DNA from 3 places in the Bryobacter aggregatus MPL3 genome. Region 3 is predicted to be linked to each of the others. Evidence: riboswitches for the same ligand, from Rfam matches in the RefSeq annotation. Region 3 holds a riboswitch; each other region holds the start of a gene.
What was found. A riboswitch is a leader RNA that binds a small molecule or an ion and turns the genes downstream of it on or off. The one in region 3 is predicted to bind cobalamin.
Positions count from the first base shown of each region.

Region 1: linked by a shared signal. The riboswitch ahead of M017_RS0106675 (TonB-dependent receptor) and the one ahead of M017_RS0105595 (ribonucleoside-diphosphate reductase subunit alpha) in region 3 are both predicted to bind cobalamin.
Region 2: linked by a shared signal. The riboswitch ahead of M017_RS0117465 (TonB-dependent receptor) and the one ahead of M017_RS0105595 (ribonucleoside-diphosphate reductase subunit alpha) in region 3 are both predicted to bind cobalamin.

Region 1 covers NZ_JNIF01000003.1:1,371,937-1,375,210, reverse strand. The annotation lists gene M017_RS0106675 (TonB-dependent receptor) at 1-1,365, opposite strand, end outside; cobalamin riboswitch at 1,517-1,714, opposite strand; gene M017_RS0106670 (PadR family transcriptional regulator) at 1,825-2,172, shown strand; gene M017_RS0106665 (ADOP family duplicated permease) at 2,169-3,274, shown strand, end outside.
Region 2 covers NZ_JNIF01000003.1:3,768,665-3,771,938, reverse strand. The annotation lists gene M017_RS0117465 (TonB-dependent receptor) at 1-1,130, opposite strand, end outside; cobalamin riboswitch at 1,169-1,363, opposite strand; gene bluB (5,6-dimethylbenzimidazole synthase) at 1,410-2,036, shown strand; gene M017_RS0117450 (S9 family peptidase) at 2,174-3,274, opposite strand, start outside.
Region 3 covers NZ_JNIF01000003.1:1,133,864-1,137,137, forward strand. The annotation lists gene M017_RS0105580 (ABC transporter permease) at 1-349, shown strand, start outside; gene M017_RS0105585 (hypothetical protein) at 461-1,069, shown strand; gene M017_RS0105590 (peptidoglycan recognition protein family protein) at 1,073-1,606, shown strand; cobalamin riboswitch at 1,665-1,868, shown strand; gene M017_RS0105595 (ribonucleoside-diphosphate reductase subunit alpha) at 2,051-3,274, shown strand, end outside.

The DNA.
Region 1 (3,274 bases), 240 kb from region 3:
AGGGACATAGGCGTCGCTGAAGCTGGGAAGCAACACTGGCGGCAAGGCAATGCTGCGGCCAGCCGAGCGATCGGTGAAGTTGTAAAAATCCTGATACTCATATCCGGCGAGGACATAGTGTTTGAGTCCCAGAAACTGAAAGTTGCCCAGAACATCGCTTTGGTTCTGCAGCGGGCGGCGATGGTGATAGAAGTACAACGCCGTCCGATTCACCTGGTTCAGGGCAGGCTGGTAGCTGAGCGATTCGGCGTGATAATACTGATCGCCCTTCCGGTTGTAGAAAAAGCTATTGCGCACTTCCCACTTCGAGTTGATGTTGCCGTTGAAGAAGATCTGGTTTTGCCATTCGCGCGCCGCCTCAAAGTCTTGCTTTGTGTTGAAGCGGCTGCTCAGGTCGAAGCCTGGAACGTTGTACAGGCCGTTCGGAATTCCAGCATCGAGTTTGAATCGATCCTGCGTATAGCCCTGAAAGAAGGTGAGTCGCGCGCGGTCGTGGAGGAGCCAGGTAAAAGTGGGCGAGACGTTGAAGCGCTTGGCTCCGGCGCCTCTCCAGCCATCGCTGTTCTCGAACATCGTATCGAGGCGATAGAGCAGCCGGGTGCGTCCCAGGATGGCTCCGGTGGCGCTGGCGCCGACCTGATTCAGGCCAAAGCGTCCGACGCGGTAGGACAGGTCATACGCGGGAATCGCCTGTGGCTTCTTGCGAACGATATTGATCGCGCCTGCAAGAGCAGAGCCACCATAGAGGACCGAGCTCGGCCCCTTCAATACTTCCACTTGCTCGACATTGTTGAGCTGTGTATTGGGCCGATTCCCTTCCATGCGCATTCCGTCCACCATTAGCACGCTGCTCCCCGAAAAGCCGCGAACGGTGTAGGCTTCATACACGCCATACTGCACGCGCGAGGAAACTCCCGAGGCGTTCTGCAGTGCGGTGGAGAGATCGTTGAGACCTTGGCTCTCGATGGTGTCTCTGGGAATGCTGCTGACCTGTACCGGGAGATCGCGATCTGGAATCTCCATGCGTGATGCGGTCGCTTTGCCCGCCAGGTCGGTCACCTCCATCGTGGTTGCGATTGCGCGCGGCTGGAGCGTGAGGTCCGTTTCGATGGAGACCGTGCTGAGTACAAGCTCTCGCTCCAACGGCTCAAAGCCATTGTGCGTAACCGACAGATGATACTTGCCGGGCTGCAAGCTATCGAAACGATACGCCCCAGCAGCGTTCGTGCGGGTGGATGGAACGGTCTGCGGACCAGCAAGAGAAAGCTTGGCTCCGGCGACGACACCGTGAGCATCGCGAATGATGCCAGAAATTGAGAATGTTTCAGCCTGGAGTGGAATGGCCAGGCAGAGGGGAAACAGCAAAACTAGAGAAGAGCTGCGATGAAAGCAAGATGCCATGTAGAGGGTCCTCGTTGGGGTGAGGCCGGAAACTCTGCGGAATCTTGAGGATCAATAAAATCGGGATGTAGACGTGTCTAGAGGATTTCATGTAGTTTCTGTTCTCCGCAGAAATTCGACCATGCGGCTCTAGGTAGGTCTCCTGGCTCGTGAGTGGCAGCATACGTGGCTGCGAGCTGCTTTACCTTCCCAAGACTTTCCGTCTCAGTGGTAGAACAAGCAACTGAACTCAAATACAGTGGCGGGACCGCGTCGGCTTTGAACCGAACTTCCCTGTTATGCCCTTGTGGGCACCTAAAGCAGACTCCGTTGTAGCACCCGCGACGGGAGAGTGTCAATGAAACGGCCTGCAGTTCTTTATTTCTGTTGGTTTCCAATAGGAGCTATGATAGGATCTCTTTGGGAAACCAACAGGAAGTAGAATTGAAAGAAAAATCCGACGTTCACCAAGGCACTCTCGCGTTGATGATCCTCAAAACACTCGAGGTCATGGGCGTGCTCCACGGTTATGGAATCGCCCGGCGCATTGAGCAGATCAGTGGCGATGTCCTGGCCGTGAATCAAGGCACTCTCTATCCGGTACTGCTCAAGCTGGAGCAAGAAGGTGCGATCACGTCGGACTGGGGCCTGTCTGAGAACAATCGCAAGGCGCGCTTTTATCAGCTCACTCGGGAAGGGCGCAAGCAACTCCAGGTGGAAGCGAAGAGTTGGGCGCAGACCACGGCCATCATCGATCGATTCTTTACCGTGAAAGCAGAAGACTTGCCATGAAGCATTTGAGACGTCTCTTCACTCGATTCCACTCCTTGTTCACAAGGCAACGCGATGAAGAACGTCTCCGTGAGGAGTTTGAAGAGCACCTCGCGATGTTGATCGAGGACAAGATGCGCTCGGGCCTTCCCTACGCGGAAGCCCGGCGGCAGGCGCGGCTGAGCTTTGGCTCGCTCGAAGTCATCAAGGAAACATATCGAGAGCAACGCGGTCTTCCTCGTCTTGAAGCAGTCGCTGCTGATGTTGTCTTCGGCTGGCGGCAACTCCGCAAGCATCCAGTCACCACCGCAGCGGCAATCCTGTCCTTGGCGCTTGCCATTGGCGCGACTACGGCGGCCTTTCGTCTTGTGGATGCTGTTCTCTGGCGACCGCTCCCCGTCGCCGAACCGGAGCGCCTCTCGTATCTGGCCCAGACCTTGATCAATCGCGAGGGCAAGCTCGAACAGGACGATTCGTTTGACTACCCGACATTCCAGCGCTACCAGCAAGCCGTAGGGGCGCGTGCCGACTTCCTGGTTGTTGGAAGGATTTCGCGCCGCCAGCAAGTGCGCATCGGGATGGCAAAAGAGACTGAAACGCTGCACCGGCAATATGTTTCGGGTAATCTCTTTGAGGTCTTTGGATTGCGTGCCGCGCATGGCCGCCTATTTCGTTCGGACGAGGACCGCAAGCCCGGTGGCCATCCTGTGGCAGTGCTGAGCTACGATTACTGGACTCGCCGCTTCCAGCAAGACCCTGCCGTACTCGGGACAGTGATCACTCTTGAGAAGCATGCCCTCGAGATCATTGGCGTGGCGCCGCAAGGCTTCATTGGAACAGAGCCTGGTGAGACAACGGACCTATTTGTTCCCGCGACGATGAATGTGGAGGCGCTCGCGAGCCCAGGCTGGGCATGGTTTCGCATCTGGATTCGCCCCAGTCCGGGGTGGGGACTCGAACAGATCGAAGCACCCCTCCAACTGCTTCACAAAGAGGAACTCCAACAACGGCTCCGCAGCTTTCCCGCGGGCACACCGCAGGCGGCCATCGATCGACATCTGAGCAATCAGCTGCATTTGTTTCCCGCAGCTTCTGGCGTCTCAGACCTGCAGCGCCAATACCG
Region 2 (3,274 bases), 2.6 Mb from region 3:
CGGCGGTTGTCCGGATCGTCGCGATTCGGAATGAAGGTCGCATTGCCGGGATCAAAAGGCAGGCCCAGCAAGCTCTTTTTGACTTCGCTTTGCGGCAGTGCGATCGCCTGGACGATGGTCGTGTTCGGGATGTTCGCCGTTGGCAAGCCACTCGCCGTCGGACTGTTGTTCGGCTGCACGAAATCATCGGAGAAGAAGAGGCGTCCGGACAGCGACATCGTCTTGGACAAACTGTACTTGGTAAAGCCCTGGAAGCCAGTGCTGCGAGCCCGGTCATTGCCATCCACGCCGCTCATTACATTCAGATGCAGCAGCCCCGCGCTATAGATGAGCCGGTTGTCTTTGACGCCACCGGAAACAGCGCCGCGCGTGCGGAAGAGGCCGAGATTGCCGCCTTCCACCTGCAGGTCTCCAGAGGCAGGGCCGCCGCCCTGGGGTGTCACGACATTGATCGTGCCGCCGACGGCATTCGAGCCATAGAGCGACGAGCCGGAGCCGCGCAGGATCTCCACCTTGTCGGCATTGATGATATTCAGCGTGGAGGCGAAGGAACTCGCGTCGCCCTGGGTGGTGGCGACGTCGCGGAAGCGAAGGCCATCGATCAGGATCGAGGTCGCATCGGCGCGCAGACCACGGACGCGAATGGTGGTTGATTGCCCGGGGCCGCCCAGATTGCGGATCAGCACGCCGGGGGTGTCGCGCAGTGTCTCGCTGAGGCTGTACTCGTTGCGCTGGGCGATCTCTTCTGAAGTGATCAGCGTTGCCGCCTTGGAGACTTGGTCGAAGCTCTGCGCCAGCGCCTCGGCGGTGACGAAGACATGCTGATCAACACCGGCAACTTCCAGTTGCAGATCGATCTGCGTGCCAGGGCTGACCGGAAGCAACATCTTCCGGAATCCGTCCGCCGATACCTCGACGAAGTACGCTTTCGAGGCTTCCCCGATGAGCCGGAAATTTCCATTCTGCGTTCGAGTGCTTGCGAGCGGTGAGGAACCGCGATCGCTGAAAAGCGTCAGTGCCGCTCCGTCGACTGGCCGATTCTGGGCATCGTGAACCAGCCCTTCAAACACAGTCTGCCCGTGCAGACAAAGACTACAAAAAAGAGCAAAGAAAAATTGGTATTGGCGCATAGGCCCTGCCCCTCCCACGAGAGCAAAGTGAAGTCAGTTGTGGTCAACTGATCCAGGCAGGTCTTCGGACTCATGGGCGGCCTACTGATCGCTACTTCCCAGCCGGATGACTCCGGCCAGTGTATGGATGCGATGTTCGTTCCCAATTACCGCTGCGGGGCAGTCCCGGATTCACACCGGGTTCCCTTTTCAACACCTCACCAAGAGGTGTACCGTGGACTCCACGAGAATAGCAGACTGTCCGCAATGTGCGATGCTCAACTTTGTTTGCTGGATAAAATGTTCACCGCCGAATTCCGCGACCAGTTCGACGCCCTGCTGCGTTGGCGGCGCGACGTACGGCATTTCAAAAGCGATCCCGTCGCACCAGAATTGCTCGATCATCTCCTCGCGCAGGCCATGTTGGCTCCTTCGGTTGGATTCTCGCAGCCTTGGCGTTGGGTGAAGGTGGAGACTCAGGCGCGACGCCAGACGATCCTCGAAAATTTCTCTGCCGCCAACCTCGAAGCCAGCACGCACTACGAAGGCGAACAGGCCGAACACTACCGGCGCTTGAAGCTAGCGGGTCTGGTGGAGGCGCCGGTGCATCTCGCCGTTTTTGCCGATCTGGACCCGGTGGCCGGATCGGGCCTGGGCCGCCGTACGATGCCAGAAACGGCACTCTGGTCGGTCGTGATGGCGATCCACACGCTCTGGCTCGCGGCGCGCCTGGAAGGCATCGGCCTCGGCTGGGTTTCGATCCTCGATCCCCAGGCTGCACAACGCTGCCTGGAGGTGCCGGATGAGTGGAGCTTTGTTGCCTATCTCTGTCTGGGATGGCCCGTTGAGATCAGCGAGCAACCACTGCTGGAACGGGAACACTGGCAGGAGCGGCTGCCCCTCGACGAACTCGTGCTCAAGCGTTAGCGGGGGAGCCGCAAGCGCTGTCATCTGTGCCGATTGTACTGGCGATTCTGCGAGAATCGTCAGCGAGCATTCTGGTGATCGCCATCTTTGCAAACTCCGCTTCCCGGTTCTCCATCCGGCCGACCACCACCTAGACATTACGGCGAGTGCCTCTCAAACCAGCCGAGAATATGTTCCACCTTCAGGATGCGATGGGACGGGAAGGCTCCACGAATCCCGTGCGGCTCTTTCGGGAAACGAACCAGCACCGTATCGACACCACGCACCTTCATCGCAAAGTAAAGCTCCTCGCTCTGCGCAATCGGCGTGCGCCAATCCTCCTCGCCAGTTAACACCATGGTGGGCGTCTTGATCTTGTCGGCAAAAAACACCGGACTGCGCTCGATGTACTGCTGCGGGTTTGCCCAGGGCATCGCCTTCATCCAGCGCGTCATCAGTAAGCCGATGTCGGCGCTGCCTGTCTGCGTGAACCAGTTCGACACCGGGTATTGACTGACAGCCGCGGCAAAGCGATCGGTCTTGGTCACGATCCAGGCCGTCAATAGACCGCCGCCCGAGCCGCCGGTGACATAGAGGCGCTTCGGATCGATCGATCCTTTGGCGACGATGGCGTCGACGCCGAGCATCAGGTCCTGATAATCGTCGCCCGGATACTTCGCGTGAATCACATTGCCGAAGACTTCTCCGTAGCCGGTAGAGCCGCGCGGATTCGCATACAACACGACAAAGCCACGCGAGGCGAACATCTGCATCTGGTGCTGGAACTCAACGCCATACATCGCATGGGGACCGCCATGGATATCGAGAATGAGCGGGTATTTCTTACCTGCATCAAAGTCTGGGGGGTAGATCACCCAGCCTTGGATCGGCTGGCCATCGAAACTCTTCCAGTGCAGCGCTTCTGTCTTCCCAATCGAGTGCCCCGCCATCAGGCCCTCGTTCACTTGGGTGAGCCGCAGCGGCGCCGCGCCACGCACAATCGCATAGACATCCTTGGGCTCGAGCGGACCGGAACTGGTGATCGCCACGGTTCCGTTCTTTGCGATGGAGAAGCGATCAGCCACCGCGTAGCCGGTGCTGAAGCGCTGCGTCCCGCTGGTCAGCTTCTCGATGCCGCCCTTGAGCGCGGCGAGGTACAGATGCGACTCTCCACTGCTTTCGACCACCGCATACACGCCGCTCGAATCCGGCTTCCAGACCGGCGAGACGGAATCACGCTCGAGGCTCGCGCCCAGAAG
Region 3 (3,274 bases):
ACTCGTGTTGGCGTCGGTCGGATTGTATGGCGTGCTCGACTACTCGGTGCTCCAGCGGCGGCGCGAGATTGGAATTCGCCTGGCAATGGGCGCACCGGGGAGCAGCATCGTACGTGGCGTGACCGCCGGTTCGTTTGCGATGGTGATTGCCGGTCTGGCGGTGGGCGCAGGACTGGGCATTACGGCGCAACGCTATCTCCAGGAGTTGCTCTACGGAGCAAAAGCTGCCGATTGGGGCATGATCGGGCTGACGGCTATCGTGCTGCTGTCCGCCGCCATCCTGGCCGCGGTGCCGCCTGCGATCCGGGCGGTACGGCTGGATCCAATCCAGTCGCTGCGCTCAGAGTAAACAAGTTTCTGCCGGGAGCATGGCCCAAGATTGGCAACTGTGACGCAATTTGGGGTGTAGGCGCGTTACGGGTGTAGCGAGCCAGGAGTCTAGAGAGAGAAACGACACCGGATGCTTCTCAAAGTTCTTGCCATGATGGCCGCCATTCCGCTCCTGCTTTTTTCTCAGGGCAGCCCCGCCTACGCCGACCTGCACGTCGAGCATGCGGAAGGGGCCTTTACCGGGCCACTGTGGGCCACGGACCATGGCAAGCCGGTCAAGATCGCGAATCGAGCCTATCGGGGATGGATCCTCAGCGATGGGACGCAAATCGCCTATACAGGAACAGACGGCGCGGGTGGCTATGAGAATGAAGGGCAGTCTCTGTGGCTCTATGGGCCCGGGGGCAAGTCTCGAAAGCTCACGGCGCAGCGCTATGCGATTTCCGATCTCAAAGAAGTCATGGTGGGCCGCAACCGGGCGCTTCTTTTGCTGATGGAAGACGGGGGCTTGGGAGCCTCCCATATTGCGGTTGTGGACACCAAGCGCGGCCAGTTGCTGCGGGTTTCCAAAGCAAAATTGCTTCGGGTCGATGGCTCATCGATCGTCCTCGGGTTTTACCAGGAAGAGGATTGGGAGAAACTGGCGAACGGCGTGGAGGTGAAGCCCACGAGAACCCGGTCCTATGATCTCCGCAAGCTCTACGGCCAAGTCCAGAGTGTGCCAGCAAAAAAGGAGTGAACCATGGCAAGTTGGAAGGGAATCTCGGCGCGGTGCTTTACCCCGCTTCAGTTTGAGGCCTACGTGAAGGGCATCCATTTGACCGGCTGGAAGCCACAGTTTGTCGTGCTGCACAACACGGGAGTACCGAAACTGGCGGATTGGCACAAGGTCTCCGGAATCCGCCGCATGTTCAATCTCCAGAACTACTACCAGAACCAGCAAAAATGGTCTGCCGGGCCACACCTCTTTGTCGCCGACTTCCTGATCTGGGAGTTTACGCCATTGACGACATCCGGCATCCACTCACCTTCTTGGAATTCTGTGAGTTGGGGAGTCGAGATGGTGGGAGACTACGAATCTGAGCCTTTCAGTCGCGCTGTCCGTCAGAATGCAATCATTGCTCTCTCGGCACTGCATTCGCTTGCGGGCCTTGATCCCAGATCCTTGAAGCTCCACAAAGAAGACAAGAAGACGACACATGCCTGCCCCGGCAGCCGTGTTTCCAAAAGCGACATGATTGCAGGCATCCTCCAGCGGATGACCGAAGCGGGGTAAGGATCGTTGCTCAAGGATCCACCACAATTAGCAGTTGACTTCGTCCAAAGTGGCCCCTTATATTGGGCTTGCTGTCGGTTTTCCAAAGTTGGAAATCAAAAGGGAATCCTGGTGCAAATCCAGAACTGACCCGCAGCGGTATACAGGAACGAAGCCCAGTAAAAGCACTGGTTGGCACAAGCCGATTGGGAAGCGTGGGTGTTAGGAAAAGCGAAAGCACATGCCTGTGAGTCCGAAGACCTGCCGATAGCCAGCACCCCAGGTGCTGTATTGTCACAAGCCTCGAGGGAAGGGCTGGTGTTGGCGCATCGTGGGCGATTGGCCTGCGGGCGCTGGCTTCTGCTGTTTTCCTTTCGGCGCGAAAGGTACAGCGTGGTCTCCACAGGCAATTTCAAGACAGCTGAGCTGATTCCCGGCATTCATGCCACCGTTCCTCCGACGAGCATGCGTGTACGCAAGCGCAATGGCAGCTTTGAAGCGGTGAGCGTCGACAAGATCATTCGCGCCGTCGAGCGATCTTCAGTTGGGCTCAAGGACGTGGACCCGATGCGAGTTGCCACCAACACCATCGGTGGCCTCTTTGATGGCTCAACGACGAAGGACCTTGATTCGCTCTCAATCCAGACTGCGGCATCGCTGATTGCCGAGGAGCCGGAATACTCTCGTCTGGCCGCCCGCCTGCTCGTGCGCTGCATCGAGAAGGAAGTGCAAAATCAGAACGTCTTCTCGTTTTCGCAATCAATTGAGGCCGGCTTTCGTGCAGGCCTGATTGCAGAAACAACCGCCACCTTTGTGCGGGCCAACGCACGCAAGCTGAATGCGGCGATCGACGATCTGTATTCCGATCGTTTTGAGTTCTTCGGCATCCGCACGGTCTACGACCGCTATCTATTGAAGGACCCGGTCACGCGCGAAGTGATCGAGACACCGCAGTACTTCTTCTTGCGCGTCGCCTGTGGTTTGTCTGAAAATGTGCCCGAAGCCGTGGGCTTTTATCGCTTGCTGGGAGCTCTGGAGTATCTGCCCAGTTCGCCCACCTTGTTCAATTCCGGAACGACACATTCGCAGATGTCTTCCTGTTTTTTGCTCGATTCGCCGGAAGACAATCTTGATTCGATCTACGACCGCTACAAAGACATCGCACGGCTGTCGAAGTTTGCGGGCGGAGTAGGACTGGCCTATCACCGCATTCGCTCGCGCGGGTCTCTGATTCGCGGTACGAACGGCCAATCCAATGGCATCGTGCCGTGGTTGAAGACCCTCGATTCTTCAGTGCTGGCCGTCAATCAGGGCGGCAAGCGCAAGGGCGCCTGCTGCGTTTATCTGGAGCCTTGGCATGCCGACATTGAAGAATTTCTTGAGTTGCGTGAAAATACCGGCGACGAGGCGCGCCGCACTTACAACCTGAATCTTGCTCACTGGGTTCCCGACCTGTTTATGGAACGGGTGGAGACAGATGGCCCCTGGTCTTTATTTGACCCGGCGCGGGTGCCGGAGTTTCCCGATCTTTATGGCGAAGCCTTCCGCAAGGCCTATCTCGAGGCCGAAGCCGCAGGCAAGTACGAACGCCAGATGCAAGCGCGTGACCTGTACTCGCGGATGATGCGTACCCTCGCTGAGACCGGCAACGGCTGGATGACCTTCAAGGACGCCTGCAATCAGAAATCG